2 regions of the Arthrobacter sp. FX8 genome follow, and region 2 is predicted to be linked to the other one. Evidence: riboswitches for the same ligand, from Rfam matches in the RefSeq annotation. Region 2 holds a riboswitch; the other holds the start of a gene.

Region 1 (8,192 bases), 1.3 Mb from region 2:
TCCGGCCAGGCTGGAACGGCGGCAAGCGGCACTATTCCTGGCGGCCAGTGGGTTGGTTGGGGGTCGTGGTGTTCGGGGTTGTAGTGGCGGCCGGTGGGTGAGGTCCAGCCGGGCGGTCCGTTGTTGGTGGCGGGGTCGGGGGTCCAGGCGCGGGCGTGCTTCAAACGGTGATGTTTGGGGCAAAGCTGGGCCAGGTTCCGGATGTCTGTTCTGCCGCCGTGTTCCCAGGCGGTGAGGTGGTCGGTGTGGTTGTCGGGGGTGTGGTTGCTGCAGCCGGGGAAGGTGCATTTCCGGTCCCGCATGCGGATCCATTGTTTGATGGTTTCGGGGAGCCGGTAGCGGGTGCGTCCGATCTCCAGTGGTGCCCCGTCGCGGGGGTCGACCAGGACCCGGTAGAACGACTCCGCCCCGTCCGCGACAAGCCTCCGTGCCATCGACGCCGGGATCGGGCCCAGGCCGTCCAGCACCGCCGGCTCATCGGTCAGCCCGAGCAGCGCGAAGACCGGCACGGTGACCAGGACATCGGCCCGCGGAGTGGGAGCTCGTCCAACATCCGCACTACTCCCGGCAGCCTCGCCCGCAGGGGTTCCTGCGCCGAGGAGGAATGATGCTGCGATGTCGGGGCGGAGTTGGGTGAGGGTGCGGGGCTCGTCAGGGCCCTGGAGTCCGCGGGCGGTGGCGGTGGTGCGGTTCCAGATGGCGCAGGCGGTGTCACCGGGGAGGTAGAGCGAGAGCCAGGCCATGCCGTCGCGGTCCGGGGTGTATTCCATCCGCCGGTCCGCGACGCCTTTGGCGTGGCGTTTGGCGAGGGTTTCGGGGTGGTGGCGTTCCCGCCAGGCGCGGACCTTGGCGCGGAACCGGGCGGGGACGAGTTCGCCGGGCGCGGCGCCGCGGGCGGGGTTGGGGGCGTCGGGGTCGAAGAAGTGCGCCACCAAGGCAGCAGCCCCGTCGGGGGTGAGCCCCTCGGTTTCATCGGCGACGATCCTGGCATGCTGCCACGACAGGTCACCGGCTGACAGGGCGCCCAGGAGCGGCGGCAGGGAACCCACCCGGCGGGATTGTTCCACCAAAGCACCCGCGGCCGCGGAACTGATGCTAAGGACTCCGGCGATCTCCTCCACCGCGGACATCTCCGAAAACATGCGCTCATTCACCGGGGCGTCGGGGGCAAGCAGTGCCTGCTGGATTTCGACCGCTTCTGCCGCGTCACGGGCCTTCACCGCCGCGAGCTGAGCCTCGACCCGGGAGACTGCCTCCAGCCGTTCCAGCCGGAGCTCATAGCGCCGCTGCAGCACATCCACGTCAGCGCCAACACCGGTCCCGGCGGCAAGGATATGATCCTCACGGTCCAGCGCATCGAGGGCAGCAACAGAGACAGAAACACCCTCCAAAACCACCCCAACATCCGTGCCGATTCCCATACCCACATCATCCAGCGAGGCACCGACATTCAGACCTGGATCGCAGCGATGTAGGAAGCAGCCACTTAAATGAATTCGGCCGCCATCGGGTAGTGACGCCGTTGTCACCACCTGATGGCGGCCGAAGCTGATCCGGGTACTGGCCCGGCGAACCCCCTCCCGGACATTCCGGGAGGCTGGGGTGGAGCGTCAGATGGTGACGGCTCCGTTGGCGGTTTCAAACGTGACCGACAGGATGCCCGGAGTTCCGTGCGGGGCGACCCACTCCACCGCAACGTCCTCAAGCGGCTTCTCCACCGGTTCACCCAGCCACTCGGTCACGCGGGACGCGGAGCCGGCGATGGTCAGGCAGCTCATCTTAAGATTGCTGGGGTAGGCGTTGGACGGGTGCAGTGCCGGGTCGCCTTCCCACTTGAGCATGTACGGCACCTGGGGATCGGCGATAAGGCCAAGGATGCCAATCTGTTTCCAGACCAGCTCCCGGCCGTCCGGGAACTTGCGGTTGCCGTTCACCGCGGCGCGGCCAAGGCGTGCCTCGAACGGGGCGAGGTCGTCCACTTCGACGCACCAGCCCATCCAGCCACCACCGGCCGCGGAACGGGCACGCACTGCCTGTCCGAACGGTGCCTTGTCCGAAGCCGGGTGGTCCAGGACCTCTACGACTTCCAGGTACTTGTGCCCGGCGAGCGGGATGATCATATTCCGGGTTCCGAACCGGGGGTGCACCCCGCCCTTCACTGCCTCAACGCCGAGGGCAGATGAAATACGTTCGGTAGTGGCCGCGAGGCCATCTTGTTCACAGGCGTAAGAGACGTGATCCATGCGCATGGCAACATCTTGGCACTTTGTGATCCGGCTCTCAGCTAAGGGTACCCTTACTGGAAAGGCGGCCGGGAAAAGGGCCGGGAACATGGGCAAGAAGGACGACGGCGGCGTCCCCGGCCGGGTGCGGGGCGGCCCACCTGTGGCGGCTCGAAAGCCATGCAGGGCGACCTTGTTCGTCACAATGCTGTCCACGGCGACTACCCCGTTCCTAGACTGGGCGCAGGTCATGAGCGCCAGCGCCAAGCCCCGGCTCGCTGGCCGGCAACCCTCCACCCGCGGTGGGGTGCCCCGGGTGAGGACCTGGCTGTCCGGCAAGAGCCGGAAGCAAGCGCGGCCCGTACTGCCCCACGCATTCCGGGCCCATGTCATAGGAGACTGAGATGTCCAACGGATGGTCTTTCGAAACCCGCCAGATCCATGCAGGCCAGGAGCCCGACAGTGCCACCGGAGCCCGCGCGCTCCCCATTTACCAGACCACGTCCTTCGTGTTCCCCAGCGCCGAAAGCGCAGCCAACCGCTTTGCCCTCGCCGAACTTGCGCCCATCTACACCCGGATCGGCAACCCCACCCAGGATGCCGTCGAACAGCGGATCGCCAGCCTTGAGGGAGGCCTGGCCGCTTTGCTGCTGAGCTCGGGCCAGGCCGCCGAGACGTTCGCGGTGCTGAACATTGCGGAGGCGGGGGACCATATTGTGGCGAGCCCCAGCCTTTATGGCGGAACGTACAACCTGTTCGCCCACACCCTGAAGAAGTTCGGCATCTCGGTCACCTTCGTCCAGGATCCCGACAACCTGGACCAGTGGCGCGACGCCGTCCAGCCGAACACCAAGCTCTTTTTCGGTGAAGTGGTGTCCAATCCCCGCCAGGACGTCCTGGACATCGAAGGCATCTCCGAGGTGGCCCACCAGGCAGGCGTGCCACTGATCGTGGACAACACCCTGTCCACGCCCTACCTGATCCGCCCACTGGAGTGGGGTGCGGACATCGTGATCCACTCCGCCACCAAATACCTGGGCGGCCACGGCTCCGCAATTGCCGGCGTGATCGTGGACTCCGGCAAATTCGACTTCGGCAAGGACCCTGAACGGTTCCCCGGCTTCAACACCCCGGACCCCACCTACAACGGCCTGGTCTACGCCCGCGACCTAGGCGCCGACGGTGCGCTGGGTGCCAACCTCTCCTACATCCTCAAGGCCCGCGTCCAGCTGCTGCGCGACCTTGGCTCGGCGGTTTCCCCTTCAACGCCTTCCTGATCTCCCAGGGCCTGGAGACGCTGAGCCTGCGGGTGGAACGCCACGTTGCCAACGCCACGGAAGTGGCGCGCTGGCTGGAAGGACGGGACGACGTCGAATCCGTCGCCTACGCCGGGTTGCCCTCCAGCCCCTGGTACGAGCGTGGCCGCAAGTACGGGCCCAAGGGAACGGGCGCCGTCGTGGCCTTCAACCTTGCCGGCGGAGCGGAGGCGGGCAAGCGCTTCGTCGACGCCCTGGAGCTGCACTCCCACGTGGCCAACATCGGCGACGTCCGCTCCCTGGTCATCCACCCGGCGTCGACCACCCACAGCCAGCTCTCGCCGGAGCAGCAAGCGGTGGCCGGGGTGAATCCGGGACTGGTCCGGCTCTCTGTTGGCCTGGAGCACATCGATGACATCCTGGCCGACCTGGAAGCGGGTTTCCGCGCTGCCAAAGGCGCCCAGAGCTAAAAGCGCGCCAGGGCTGACGCCGGGAGGGCCGGCAAGCGGGGAAGTCACAACCAGTCACACTCTTGGCCTGGAGCGGGGGTGTTTCGTACACTCGAACCAGGTCATGAGTGCCAGTGACAGCCCCGGCTTGCTGGCCGGCAACCCTCCATCCGCGGTGGGGTGCCCCGGGTGAGGACCTGGCCTGCCGGTCAGACGACGGCAGGCAAGCGCGTAGAAGAGGTCTTGCCATGACGGTTACCGTCGCCCGAACCACCATCCCCGAACACGGAATTGTCCGCTACGCCTCCATCGGAGGGCTGGAACTTGAAGCCGGGGGATACCTCCCGGACGTCACGCTGGCCTACGAAACCTGGGGCACGCTCAACGCCGACGCCAGCAACGCCATCCTGATCGAGCACGCCCTGACCGGCAGCACCCACGTGACCCGCGGTGACACGGACGAAGAAGGCTGGTGGGAACAATTGGCCGGTCCCGGCGCTCCCGTGGACACGGACAAGTTCTTCGTGGTGTCCGTCAACATCGTGGGCGGCTGCTACGGGTCCACGGGCCCGTCCTCGGCCGCCCCGGACGGAGCCCCCTGGGGCTCCCGCTTCCCCCTGGTCACCCTGCGGGACAGCACGGTGGCAGAGGCCCGGCTGGCTGACCAGCTGGGCATCAGCAGCTGGTTCGCTGTCCTGGGCGGATCCATGGGCGGCGCCCGCGCCCTTGAATGGGCAGTGACCTACCCGGAGAGGGTGCAGCGCTGCGCCGTCATCTCCGTGGGTGCCGCGAGCACGGCGGAACAGATCGCCTTCGCGCAGGCCCAGACCCTGGCCATCCGGCAGGACCCACATTTCAACGGCGGCGACTACTATGGCGGCCCCTGCCCGGAAGCCGGGCTGGCACTTGCCCGGCGCATTGCCCACATCACCTACCGGTCCGCGGCTGAACTGGAAGGCCGCTTCGGCCGGGAACCCCAGGCGCCGGAGTCGCCCCTGAAGGGTGAGGCTCTGGCCGCCCGCGGCCGCTACCAGGTGGAAAGCTACCTGGACCACCAGGGCAGCAAGCTCGTGAAGCGCTTCGACGCCAACAGCTATATCGCCCTCACCGAGGCGCTGATGAGCCATGACATCTGCCGGGGCCGCGGAACCCTGGCCGAAACCCTGGCCAGGTCCACCGCCAGGTTCTTCGTGGCCGCCGTGGATTCGGACCGGCTGTATTTCCCGTCGCAGTCCCGTGAGCTGGCCCAGGCCCTGCCGGGGGACGTGGACGTGCACGTCATCCAGGCGCCGATCGGGCACGACGGGTTCCTGACAGAGATCGGGCAGCTGGGCAGCCAGCTCCGGAGCAGCTTCCTGGCCTAGCGCCCCGCATGTGCATTCCTGCAGATGCCTTCTGCACTAATCGGCGTTGAGGTTGCACCGCAGGCAGACCATACTCAATCGAATCCGGTGCGTTCGTGGTGTGCATCACACCCGGCCGCCATTGATTGGTCCCCGTGGTGTCGACGACGACGCCGAAGGAGTTCGCATGAGTACGGAAAGCTCCGCCGCAAGGCGCACAGAGGAAACCGACGTCAAGGCTTCAGGCCTTAAGAAAGTGGTTACGGCCTCCATGGCCGGAACCGTTGTTGAGTGGTACGAGTTCTTCCTCTACGCCTCGGCTGCCACCCTGGTGTTCGGAAAGGCCTTCTTCCCCAACGCCGGCACAGAACTGGATGGCATCATCGCCGCCTTCCTCACTTATGCCGTCGGTTTCGTGGCGCGCCCCATCGGCGGCATCGTCTTTGGCCACTTCGGCGACAAGTTCGGACGCAAGAAGCTGCTGCAGCTGAGCATCATCCTGGTAGGCGTCTCCACCTTCCTCATGGGCTGCCTGCCCACGTTCCAGCAGATCGGCTACTGGGCTCCCGCACTGCTGGTGGTCCTCCGGTTCGCCCAGGGCTTTGCCGTTGGCGGCGAGTGGGGCGGCGCCGTCCTCCTCGTGGCCGAACACAGCCCCAGCAAATCCCGCGGTTTCTGGGCCAGCTGGCCACAGTCGGCAGTGCCGCTGGGAAACCTGCTTGCCACCGCCGTCTTGTTCACCCTGTCCTCCACGTTGACCCAGGACGCCTTCCTGGGGTGGGGCTGGCGCGTAGCGTTCTGGCTGTCCGCGGTGATCGTCCTGATCGGTTACTACATCCGCACCAAGGTCAATGACGCACCGATCTTCCTCGAAGCCCGCAAAGAGGTCGAAGCCGGCCACAAGGGCTACGGCGTCGCTGAGGTATTCCGGCGCTACCCCCGCGGCGTCTTCACCGCCATGGGCCTGCGCCTGGCGGAAAACATCCTGTACTACCTCGTGGTCACGTTCTCCATCACCTACCTGAAAACCGTGGTCCAGGCCGACACCACCCGCATCCTCCTCCTGCTGCTCCTTGCCCACGCCCTGCACTTCGCCGTCGTGCCCATGGTCGGCAAGCTGTCGGACCGGTTTGGCCGCAGGCCCGTCTACATGGCCGGCGCCATCATGGGGGCCACCTGGGGCTTCTTCGCCTTCCCCATGATGGACACCAAGAACGATGCCATCATCCTGGCGGCCATCATGATCGGCCTGGTGTTCCACGCCTTCATGTACGCCGGGCAGCCTGCCATCATGGCGGAAATGTTCCCCACCCGGATGCGCTACTCCGGGGTTTCCCTGGGCTACCAGGTGACGTCGATCGTTGCAGGATCCCTGGCCCCGATCATCGCCGCCTCGCTCCTGGGCGCCTACAAGTCCTCCGTCCCCGTGGCGGTCTACCTGCTGATCGCCTGCGCCATTACCGCCGTCGCGGTCTACTTCCTGAAGGAAACCCGCGGCATCTCGCTGCACGACGTGGACGCCGCCGACGCCCAGGGCACCGCCGACCTCCTTGCCGCCCGCAAGAAGTAGCAGGATCCGTGAAAGCCGCCGTCCTGTACTCCACCGTTCCCGCCGCCCCCACCACGGGGGCCGGCAACGGGAAGCAGACCTACTCCGAGGCCGCTCCGCTGCTGGTGCAGGAACTGGCGCAGCCGGAGCCCCGCGCCGGTGAGCTTGGTGTTGCCATCACGTACTCCAGCCTCTGCCACTCGGACCTCTCGGTGGTGGACGGTTCCCGCGTCCGGCCGCTGCCCATGGCCTTGGGCCACGAGGCGGTGGGTCGGGTGGTGTCCGTGGGGGCCGGCGTGTCCGACGTGTCCGTCGGCGACCATGTGGTGCTGGTCTTCGTGCCGAGCTGTGGCGGGTGCCGTGCGTGCCTGGCCGGCCGGCCGGCCCTCTGCCACCGTGCAGCAGAGGTCAATGGCTCCGGCGACCTGCTGCGCGGGCCGGCACTGCTGCGGACTCCGGCAGGGGAACGGATCAACCACCACCTTGGCGTCTCGGCCTTCGCCGATTACGCAGTGGTGGCAAGGGAATCGGTGGTGGTGATCGACGACGACGTCCCGGACACGGTTGCCGCGATGTTTGGTTGCGCCGTGCTCACCGGAATGGGTGCAGTGTTGAATACCGCGGCTGTCAGTCCGGGGCAGTCCGTAGCGGTGTTCGGCCTCGGAGCCGTGGGCCTGTCAGCCGTCATGGCAGCGCGCCTCGCTGGAGCCGCCGACGTCATTGCCATCGATCCAAACCAAGGCAAGCACCAGCTGGCCCGCGACGCCGGCGCCACATCGGTGGGAACGCCGGAGGACGCGGCACGGCTGATCGCGGAAGCGTCCGGGGACGGTGTGGACGTTGCCATTGAAGCAGTGGGATCAGCAGGCGTTATCGCCTCCTGCCTGGAGCAGGTGACGCGGGGAGGCGCCGTGGTGTCGGTGGGCCTGCCCCATCCGTCCGCCCAGTTGACGGTGCCGGCCCTGCAGTTTGCCGGGGCGGGAAAACGGCTGCTGGGCTCCTACATGGGGGATGCCGTGCCGGCGCGCGACATTCCGCAGTACCTGGCGTTCTGGCGCGAAGGCAGGCTGCCGGTTGAGCTGCTGCATACTGACACCCGGCCGCTCAGCGAGATCAATGAGGGCCTGGATGCGCTGGCATCCGGGCAGGTGGTAAGGCGGCTGTTCCAGGCCTGACTTGTGCGGGGGCCTGGGTCCGCAAGAACAGCGCTTACCCCGCCAGCACCCCGGAGCGCTCCTTCATTTCCGCCTTGAGTGCCGCAATCACTGCCTGGACCGGTGCGGACCGGAGCGACTCCGGGCGGGCAACGGCCCAGATGGGGAGCTGGCGCTCAAAGTCGGCCGCCAGGACGGGCACGAAGTCCCCGCAGCCCG
Region 2 (8,192 bases):
CACCGTGACGGTGCCCGGATCGAAGTCCCTGACCAACAGGTACCTGGTCCTGGCAGCCCTCGCGGACGGCCCGTCCCGGCTGCGGGCCCCCTGCATTCCAGGGACTCCGCACTCATGGTCGACGCACTGCGGCAGCTCGGTGCCGTCATCACCGAAGTGCCCGGGGACGGTGCCTTTGGGCCCGACCTGGAGGTGGTTCCGCTGCCGGCGGCAGCGGCCGCGTCCCACACCAGGATCGACTGCGGACTTGCCGGCACCGTCATGCGGTTCGTTCCGCCGCTGGCGGCGCTCCGCAACGGAGCCAGCGTGTTCGACGGCGATCCCCACGCCCGCAAGCGCCCCATGGGAACCATCATCGAGGCCCTCAAAGCCCTGGGCGTGGCCGTTTCCGCCGAAGACGGCAGCGCGCCGTCGTCGCTCCCTTTGTGGTGGAAGGCAACGGCGCAGTCCGCGGCGGCCATCTGGTGATCGATGCCAGCGCCTCCTCGCAGTTCGTCTCCGCCCTCCTCCTGGTGGGCGCAAGGTTCGACGACGGCCTGCACCTGGAACACGTGGGCAAGCCGGTACCCAGCCTGGACCACATCAACATGACAGTGGCCGTCCTGCGCGGTGCCGGCGTTTCAGTGGACGACTCCGTCCCCAACCACTGGGTGGTGGCGCCGGGACCCATCCGCGCCTTCGACCAGCGGATTGAACAGGACCTTTCCAACGCCGGGCCCTTCCTGGCCGCGGCCCTGGCCACGCGGGGCACCGTACGGATTCCCAACTGGCCTGATGAAACGCAGCAGGTGGGAGACCTGTGGCGCGGAATCCTGGCCAGCATGGGCGCCTCGGTCACCCTGGCTGACGGTGTCCTGACCGTCACCGGCGGCCCGGAGATCAAGGGCGGCAACTTCGCGGACACCAGTGAACTGGCTCCCACGGTCGCGGCCCTGTGTGCCCTTGCCACGGGGCCTTCCCGCCTCAGCGGCATCGCCCACCTGAGGGGACACGAGACGGACAGGCTCGCGGCCCTGGTATCGGAGATCAACCGGCTGGGCGGCGACGCCGAGGAAACCAGCGACGGCCTGGTGATCCGGCCCGCCCGGCTGCACGCCGGCGTCGTCCACAGCTACGCCGACCACCGCATGGCCACGGCCGGCGCAATCCTGGGACTCGCCGTCGAAGGCGTCCAGGTGGAGGACATCGGCACCACGGCCAAGACCATGCCGGATTTCCCGCAGCTGTGGGCCGGCATGCTGGCCCAGGGAGAAGGGTCCGCCGCCGGACCGGAAGGGCGCGGCAGTGGCGCGGAGCACTGATTCCTGGGACGAATCGGACGTTCGGATCCGTCCCAGCAAGAAGGGCTCCCGGCCGCGCACCAAAGACCGCCCCAGCCACGACGACGCCGTGACCGGACGGATCATCACGGTGGACCGCGGGCGGTACACCGCGGTAGTGGACGAGGACTCGGAGAATGAGCGCGTTGTCATTGCCGCGCGCGCCCGGGAACTTCGGCGCTCGCCCGTTGTGGCAGGCGACTTCGTCTCGCTCGTGGGGGACGTGTCCGGCGCGCCGGACACGCTGGCCCGGCTGGTGAAGATCCAGGACCGCCACACCCTCCTGCGCCGCAGCGCCGACGACACCGACCCCGTGGAGCGCGCGGTGGTGGCCAACGCCGACCAACTGGTGATCGTGGTGGCTGCCGCCAACCCGGAACCCCGCACGGGGTTCATCGACCGCGCGCTCGTGGCCGCATACGACGCCGGAATCGAACCCATCCTGCTGGTCACCAAGGCCGACGTCAAAGACCCCGCGGAACTGCTTTCCAACTACACGCACCTGGACTTCCCGGTGATCATCAGCAAGACGGCGGATGCGCAGGCGTCGGGAATCGATGCCCGGTCCGATGACGGGCTCTCGGCGCGGCTGGACAGCGCCGCAGTGGCGGCGCTGCGGGACCATCTCGATGGCAAGGTCACCGTTATGCTGGGGCACTCCGGCGTCGGCAAGTCCACCATGGTGAACGCCCTGACCGGCGCCGAGCGGGCCACCGGCGGCGTGAATGCCGTGACCGGGCGCGGCCGCCACACGTCGTCGTCGGCCCTTGCCTTGCGGTTGGCGGACGCGCCTCCCGGCAGCTGGATCATCGATACCCCCGGCATCCGTTCCTTTGGCCTGGCGCACGTGGACCCTGACCGCATCCTGCGCTCCTTCCCGGACCTCTCCCCGGCATCGAGAACTGCGAACGGGGCTGCAAGCACACCGCAACCGCAGTGAACTGCGGCCTCGACGACTGGGTGGCAGGCGGACACGCAGGTCCCACCGGCGCGGCCCGGCTGGCCTCGCTGCGGCGCCTGCTTGGTACGGACCCGAGGATGGAAGCACAGGAAACCAAGGAGCTCGGCAGCGTCAACTGACGCGTTCTCCCGGCAGAACCGTCCACAGACGGTAGTTTGGAACCATGATCCAACCCGCTTCGAGCTACAACGATGACCTGCGCCTGGCCCATGTCCTGGCCGACTCCGTGGATGACCAGACCATGAGCCGCTTCAAGGCCCTGGACCTCCACGTTGAGACCAAGCCGGACCTGACGCCGGTCACCGACGCGGACAAGGCCGCCGAGGAAGCCATCCGGGGCCAGCTCTCCCGTTCACGCCCCCGCGACGCCGTCCTGGGCGAGGAATTCGGCAGCACCGGCCACGGTTCCCGGCGCTGGATCATCGACCCCATTGACGGAACCAAGAACTTTGTCCGCGGCGTTCCCGTATGGGCCACGCTGATCGCCCTCGTGGATGAGGGCGAACCGGTGGTGGGCGTCGTCAGCGCCCCGGCCCTGGGCAAGCGCTGGTGGGCGGCGAAAGGCATGGGCGCGTACATGGGCAGGTCCCTTGCCGCCGCCACCCGCCTCCGCGTGTCCAACGTGTCGAAGCTTTCCGACGCCTCCCTCTCCTACTCCAGCCTGGGCGGGTGGAAGGAACGCGGAAACCTTGACGAGTTCCTCGGCCTTACCGAGGACGTTTGGCGGACCCGGGCCTACGGGGATTTCTGGTCGTATTGCATGGTGGCCGAGGGCTCCGTGGACATCGCCTGCGAACCCGAGCTGAACCTCTATGACATGGCTGCCCTGGTGCCGATCGTGGTGGAGGCCGGCGGCCGGTTCACATCCCTGGAAGGCGAGGACGGCCCGTTCGGCGGGAACGCCCTGGCCACGAACTCAATCCTGCACTCGGAGGTCCTGCACCGATTGAACCCGTACCTGGACGATCTGCTGTAACTCACGCGCTTTCCACGTTTGAACGAATAATGCGACGCCGGACACCTCCCAAGGCAGGTGCCCGGCGTCGTTTATTCGGGGGCGCGTAACAAAGCCCTTAACAATTGCCGCGGCTTCAGTCCTGGCCGCCCCATGTCCTACGCTTTTATGCAGGTCACGAGTGCCAGCGCAAAACCCCGGTTTGCTGGCCGGCAACCCTCCATTCGCGGTGGGGTGCCCCGGGTGACGACCAGGCCGGTCCGGAGCGGATGCGGCAAGCGCGGATTCCACTATGCCGGAGTCCTGTACCAAGTGAGGTCTCTGTGACAACTGCCACCGTCTCCCCCAGCCCGTCATTGCCGAAGCTGCCGTCCCCCATGCACGCCACGCCGCAGCCGGCCGGCCGCTCGCTGCCGTCACCGGCGCCGAAATCCAGGCGCCCCTGATTTCGGGCGGCCACGTGCGGTACGCCAACCTCGATTACGGCGCCTCCGCCCCGGCACTGTCCGTAGTGTCCGCTTACCTGAATGAGATCCTCCCCTACTACGCCAGCGTCCACCGCGGGGCAGGATACGCATCCCAGATCAGCACCTCCGTGTACGAGAACGCGCGCAGCATCGTCAGGGATTTCGTGGGCGGCCGCCCGGATGATTCGGTCATCTTCACCCGCAACACGACGGATTCGCTGAACCTGCTGGCCGGCTGCCTTCCCGTGACCGATGGCCGCCACGACGGCGAAGTGCTGTACCTGGACATCGAACACCACGCCAATCTCCTGCCGTGGCAGGGCGTCCCGCACCGCAGCATCGTCGCCGCCGACACCATCACCGGCACCCTTGAGGCCGTACGTGCCGAGCTTGGACAGGGCGGTGTCAGCTTGGTCGCGGTCACCGGGGCCTCCAACGTGACCGGCGAAATCCTCCCCATCCGGGCGCTGGCCGCGCTGGCCCACGAACATGGCGCACGGATCGTGGTGGATGCGGCCCAGCTCGCGCCGCACCGCCGCATAGACATCAGCGCGGATGACGTCGACTACCTCGCCTTCTCAGGCCACAAGCTGTACGCGCCCTTCGGCGCCGGCGTCCTGGTGGGGCGCCCGGACTGGCTGGACGCCGGCGTCCCGCACCTCGCCGGCGGCGGCGCCGTCAAGGAAGCCAGGCTCGACGGCGTCAGCTGGGCCACCGGCCCGGCCCGCCATGAGGGGGCTCGCCGAACGTCCTGGGGGCCGCCACGCTGGCCCGCGCCACCCAGGTCATTGCAGGCCTGGACCAGGCACGCTGGCACGCCCACGAGTCCGCCATCCGCTCCTTTTTGGTGGAGGGACTCCAGCGGATCGACGGCGTCACGGTTCACCAGATCTTCAAGGACACCAACCCCGAAACGGACACCATCGGGGTGGTCAACTTCTCCGTCGAGGGTTACGACGCAGGACTGGTGGCGGCGTACCTTTCGGCAGAGCATGGCGTGGGCCTGCGTGACGGGCGCTTCTGCGCCCATCCCCTGCTGAAGCGCCTGGGCCTGCCGTCCGGTTCCCTCCGCGCCAGCTTCGGCGTCGGTTCGCGCCTGGAAGATGCCGAGCGCCTGCTGGCCGGCATCCAGGCGCTCCGGAGCAACGGGCTGGGCTGGGACTACGTGGTGGACGCAGGCCGCTGGGTCCCTGCCAACGACACCCGCACCTACCCGCACTGGGCGCCCAACACCCCTGGAACAGCCGGCGCAGCGCCCTGCATCGACGACTGACGCCGGAAACCGCCACTCCTGTTTCAGCCGGCTGACCGCGCGTCAGGGGAATGCGGTAAATTCGAAAGGTACCGCAGGACGTCAGCTGAAGGAGGCCACGCGTGGTTCGGGGTGGCCCCAAGCTTGATCACGGGCGGCGCAGGGAACTGGGCCAGAGCTTCCAGGACGGCGGCAGGCACTACCAGCGCGTCCGGCCCGGCTACCCTGAGGAGTCAGCCCGGTGGCTGGTGCCCGCCGACGCCCATGAAGCCCTCGACGTTGGTGCCGGTACCGGAAAGTTCACCGCGCTGCTGCTGGACATGGGGCTGGACGTCACGGCCGTGGACCCCTCGGCGGACATGCTCGCCCAGCTCACGGAACACTACCCGGCTGCCACGGCGATGCCGGGGACTGCCGAGGCGACAGGCCTGCCCGACGCCAGCTTCGACGTCGTCACCGTAGCCCAGGCGTGGCACTGGTGCGACGCCCTGGCGGCAAGCACCGAACTGGCCCGCGTGCTGCGCCCGCACGGAACCCTCGGCCTGGTGTGGAACCAGCTGGACACCTCAGTGCCCTGGGTGCACCGGCTCTCCCGGATCATGCACGCAGGCGACGTCTACCGGCCGGGGCACAAGCCCGTCATCGGCCCGGAGTTCCAGGGGCTCGAAGGGCATGTCACCCACTGGCAGGACACAGTGGACACCACGGACCTGATGGAACTCACTAAATCCCGCAGCTACTACCTCCGGGCCGGCGAGTCAACGCGGGCCAAGGTCCTGGCCAACCTGGACTGGTACCTGCACGAACACCTTGCCTACACCCCTGACCAGGAAATCGACCTTCCCTACCTCACCCTGGCTTGGCGGGCCGTCAAGGCATGACGGCGCATCCCGTATGGCGCCTGCAGAGCCGGTAGGCTTGGATTCGTGAAGACCAGCGCGCCCTCCTCCTCGATCGAGGATTACGTCAAGGTCATTTATTCCTTTACCGAATGGCAGGACAAGCCCATCACGTCCTCCCAGCTCGCACAGCGGCTGGGGGTGGCAAATTCCTCGGTTTCGGAAATGGTCCGCAAACTCAAGGACCAGGGCCTGGTGGACCACAAGCCCTACAGCGCCGTCACGCTGACCGAGGCCGGCCTGCGGCTGGCGCTGTCCATGGTCCGGCGCCACCGGCTGATCGAGACATACCTTGTCCAGCGGCTCGGATACAGCTGGGACGAAGTCCACGATGAGGCTGAACAACTCGAACACGCCGTATCGGACACGTTCATCGAACGGGTCGCCGCCAAGCTCGGGGACCCGAAGCGTGACCCGCACGGCGATCCAATCCCCACGGCGGACGGGCAGGTGCTGATGCCGCGCGCGCACCTCCTCGCCGAGCTGGACCAGGGACATACCGGCAGGATCACCCGGATCAGCGACGACAACCCGGAACTGCTGCGCTACCTGGCCGCCCAGGCCATCGACCTTGATGCGGACGTCGAGGTGGTGGGACGGCGGCCTTTCGGCGGAGCCCTGGTGGTGCGGATCGGTGGTCCCGGCGGCGCCCGTGAGTACGATTTCGCTGAGGAAATCGCCTCGGCGCTCTGGGTCTCCAGCGACGCGCCGCATGCCGGCTGCGCCCTGGACGGGCTCTGACGTGGCGTTGCCCACCGCCCGTGCCTGGCTGGCTGTCGCCGCCGGCGGACTGATCGGCAGTGAGCTGCGCTACGGGCTGGGCCTGGCGTTTCCGGACGCGCCCGGTTCGGTCCCGTGGGCCACGCTGGGCATCAACATCAGCGGCAGTTTCGTCCTCGCGGCTTTGACCACCGTCTGGATGGCACGCCCGCACACGGCCTTCTGGCTGCGCGCCGGCATCGGGCCGGGCCTGCTGGGTTCCTTCACCACCTTTTCCGCGGTCATTTTCGCCTCCGGCCAGTTGGCACGCGCGGGTGAGCACCCCGTATGGCTCCTTTACCTGGGCTTGTCGCTGTTGCTCGGCCTTTCGGCGGCAGGCCTGGGCTGGCGCACCGGAAGGCTCATCGCCCGGAACCGGGGCCCGGCATGATCACGGCAGCCCTGGTGGGAGTGTTTGGCGTGGCCGGGGCGCTGCTGCGGTTCGGGATCGACAGCTGGTTCGCACACCACAGCAGCATCCGCAGCGTCCGCACCGATGGCCGTGCGGCGTTGCACTGGCCCTGGGCCACCCTGCTGGTCAACGTCGTCGGCTGCTTCATCATCGGTCTGGCACACGGCCTGACCGCCGGGCTGGGACTGGGCGCGGAATGGCAGGTGGGTTTGGCCACCGGACTGGCCGGCGGACTTACCACCTTCAGTTCGTGGACCACCGCCACCATCCGCCTGCTCAGCGAAGCACGGTTCGGCGCCGCGGCCCTGAACGTGGCGGTTAACCTGGGCCTTGGCTTTGCTGCCGCGGCCGCTGGCAGTGCACTGGCTTCCTAGCGACGCTGTTCCCGTTGGGGGCCCGGCCGGCGATTTGGCGGCCTCCCGTATGGTGGAAGGTGATGATCAGCAGACGCGACGCCGCAATAACCCTTGATGTTCCCCTTGAGATGGCGCAGCGCCACGGCCTGCCGAAGTGGATGACGGAGGCCGAACTCCGCGCCATCCTCGACAATCCTCCGCCATGGCTGGTGCAGTCGCGCGCCAACCGGACGGGCAAGCGGCCGGTGTGGGTGCACCTGGAATGCGCCGTCTGTGGCTATGAGGAGGCGGCCCGGCCCAAGAAGTGGTGGCCGGACTTCACCTACGTGGTATGCAGCCATCATGCGCCTTCCGATGTTCCCGCCGTCCGCCCCGGGTGCGTCCGCAGCGAGTACGACGGCGTGGGGACCCGTTTCGTGGGCATCGCGGACGTGGAAGCGCCTCCGCTCCGTCCTTAGGCCCGCCCAGGTGACGTGCCCCGGGGACCTTCGGTCCGGCGTCGGGCATTATCCTGCGCCGTTGCCTGTCATTTCTTCCGGGACGGCGGTGAGGTGCAGCTCGGTGCCGTCGCGGAGTACCTTCACGTCCAGCGGCTCGCCGATGGCATCGGAAAACAGGAGCCGCTGCAGGCTTTCGGCGTTGCTGACGGGACGGCCTCCGGCGGTGACGATAATGTCACCCGCGGCAAGGCCTGCTTTGTCCGCCGGCGAGCCGGGCAGGACCTCCACGACGCGGAGCCCTTCGCGCAGCCCGCTGCGGATCACAGCGCTGGGGTTGAGCTGGATGGGCGTGCTGACAAGGCCCAGGTAGGC

Evidence for each region. Region 2 has a riboswitch for S-adenosylmethionine ahead of OUO20_RS09545 (aminotransferase class V-fold PLP-dependent enzyme). Riboswitches for the same ligand answer to the same signal wherever they lie in the genome.
Region 1: another riboswitch for S-adenosylmethionine. It lies ahead of OUO20_RS03480 (bifunctional o-acetylhomoserine/o-acetylserine sulfhydrylase); the one in region 2 lies ahead of OUO20_RS09545 (aminotransferase class V-fold PLP-dependent enzyme).

What each region holds. Positions count from the first base shown of each region.
Region 1 is NZ_CP113505.1:770,109-778,300, forward strand. It holds gene OUO20_RS03470 (HNH endonuclease signature motif containing protein) at 1-1,421, opposite strand, end outside; gene OUO20_RS03475 (VOC family protein) at 1,611-2,249, opposite strand; SAM riboswitch class IV at 2,469-2,583, shown strand; partial or broken gene OUO20_RS03480 (bifunctional o-acetylhomoserine/o-acetylserine sulfhydrylase) at 2,627-3,948, shown strand; SAM riboswitch class IV at 4,048-4,163, shown strand; gene metX (homoserine O-acetyltransferase MetX) at 4,176-5,291, shown strand; gene OUO20_RS03490 (MFS transporter) at 5,458-6,840, shown strand; gene OUO20_RS03495 (zinc-binding dehydrogenase) at 6,849-7,994, shown strand; gene OUO20_RS03500 (LysR family transcriptional regulator) at 8,029-8,192, opposite strand, start outside.
Region 2 is NZ_CP113505.1:2,081,215-2,089,406, forward strand. It holds partial or broken gene aroA (3-phosphoshikimate 1-carboxyvinyltransferase) at 1-1,301, shown strand, start outside; partial or broken gene rsgA (ribosome small subunit-dependent GTPase A) at 1,285-2,399, shown strand; gene hisN (histidinol-phosphatase) at 2,444-3,256, shown strand; SAM riboswitch class IV at 3,409-3,522, shown strand; partial or broken gene OUO20_RS09545 (aminotransferase class V-fold PLP-dependent enzyme) at 3,559-4,975, shown strand; gene OUO20_RS09550 (class I SAM-dependent methyltransferase) at 5,077-5,835, shown strand; gene OUO20_RS09555 (metal-dependent transcriptional regulator) at 5,881-6,594, shown strand; gene OUO20_RS09560 (fluoride efflux transporter FluC) at 6,566-7,003, shown strand; gene OUO20_RS09565 (fluoride efflux transporter FluC) at 7,000-7,398, shown strand; gene OUO20_RS09570 (hypothetical protein) at 7,461-7,838, shown strand; gene OUO20_RS09575 (S1C family serine protease) at 7,887-8,192, opposite strand, start outside.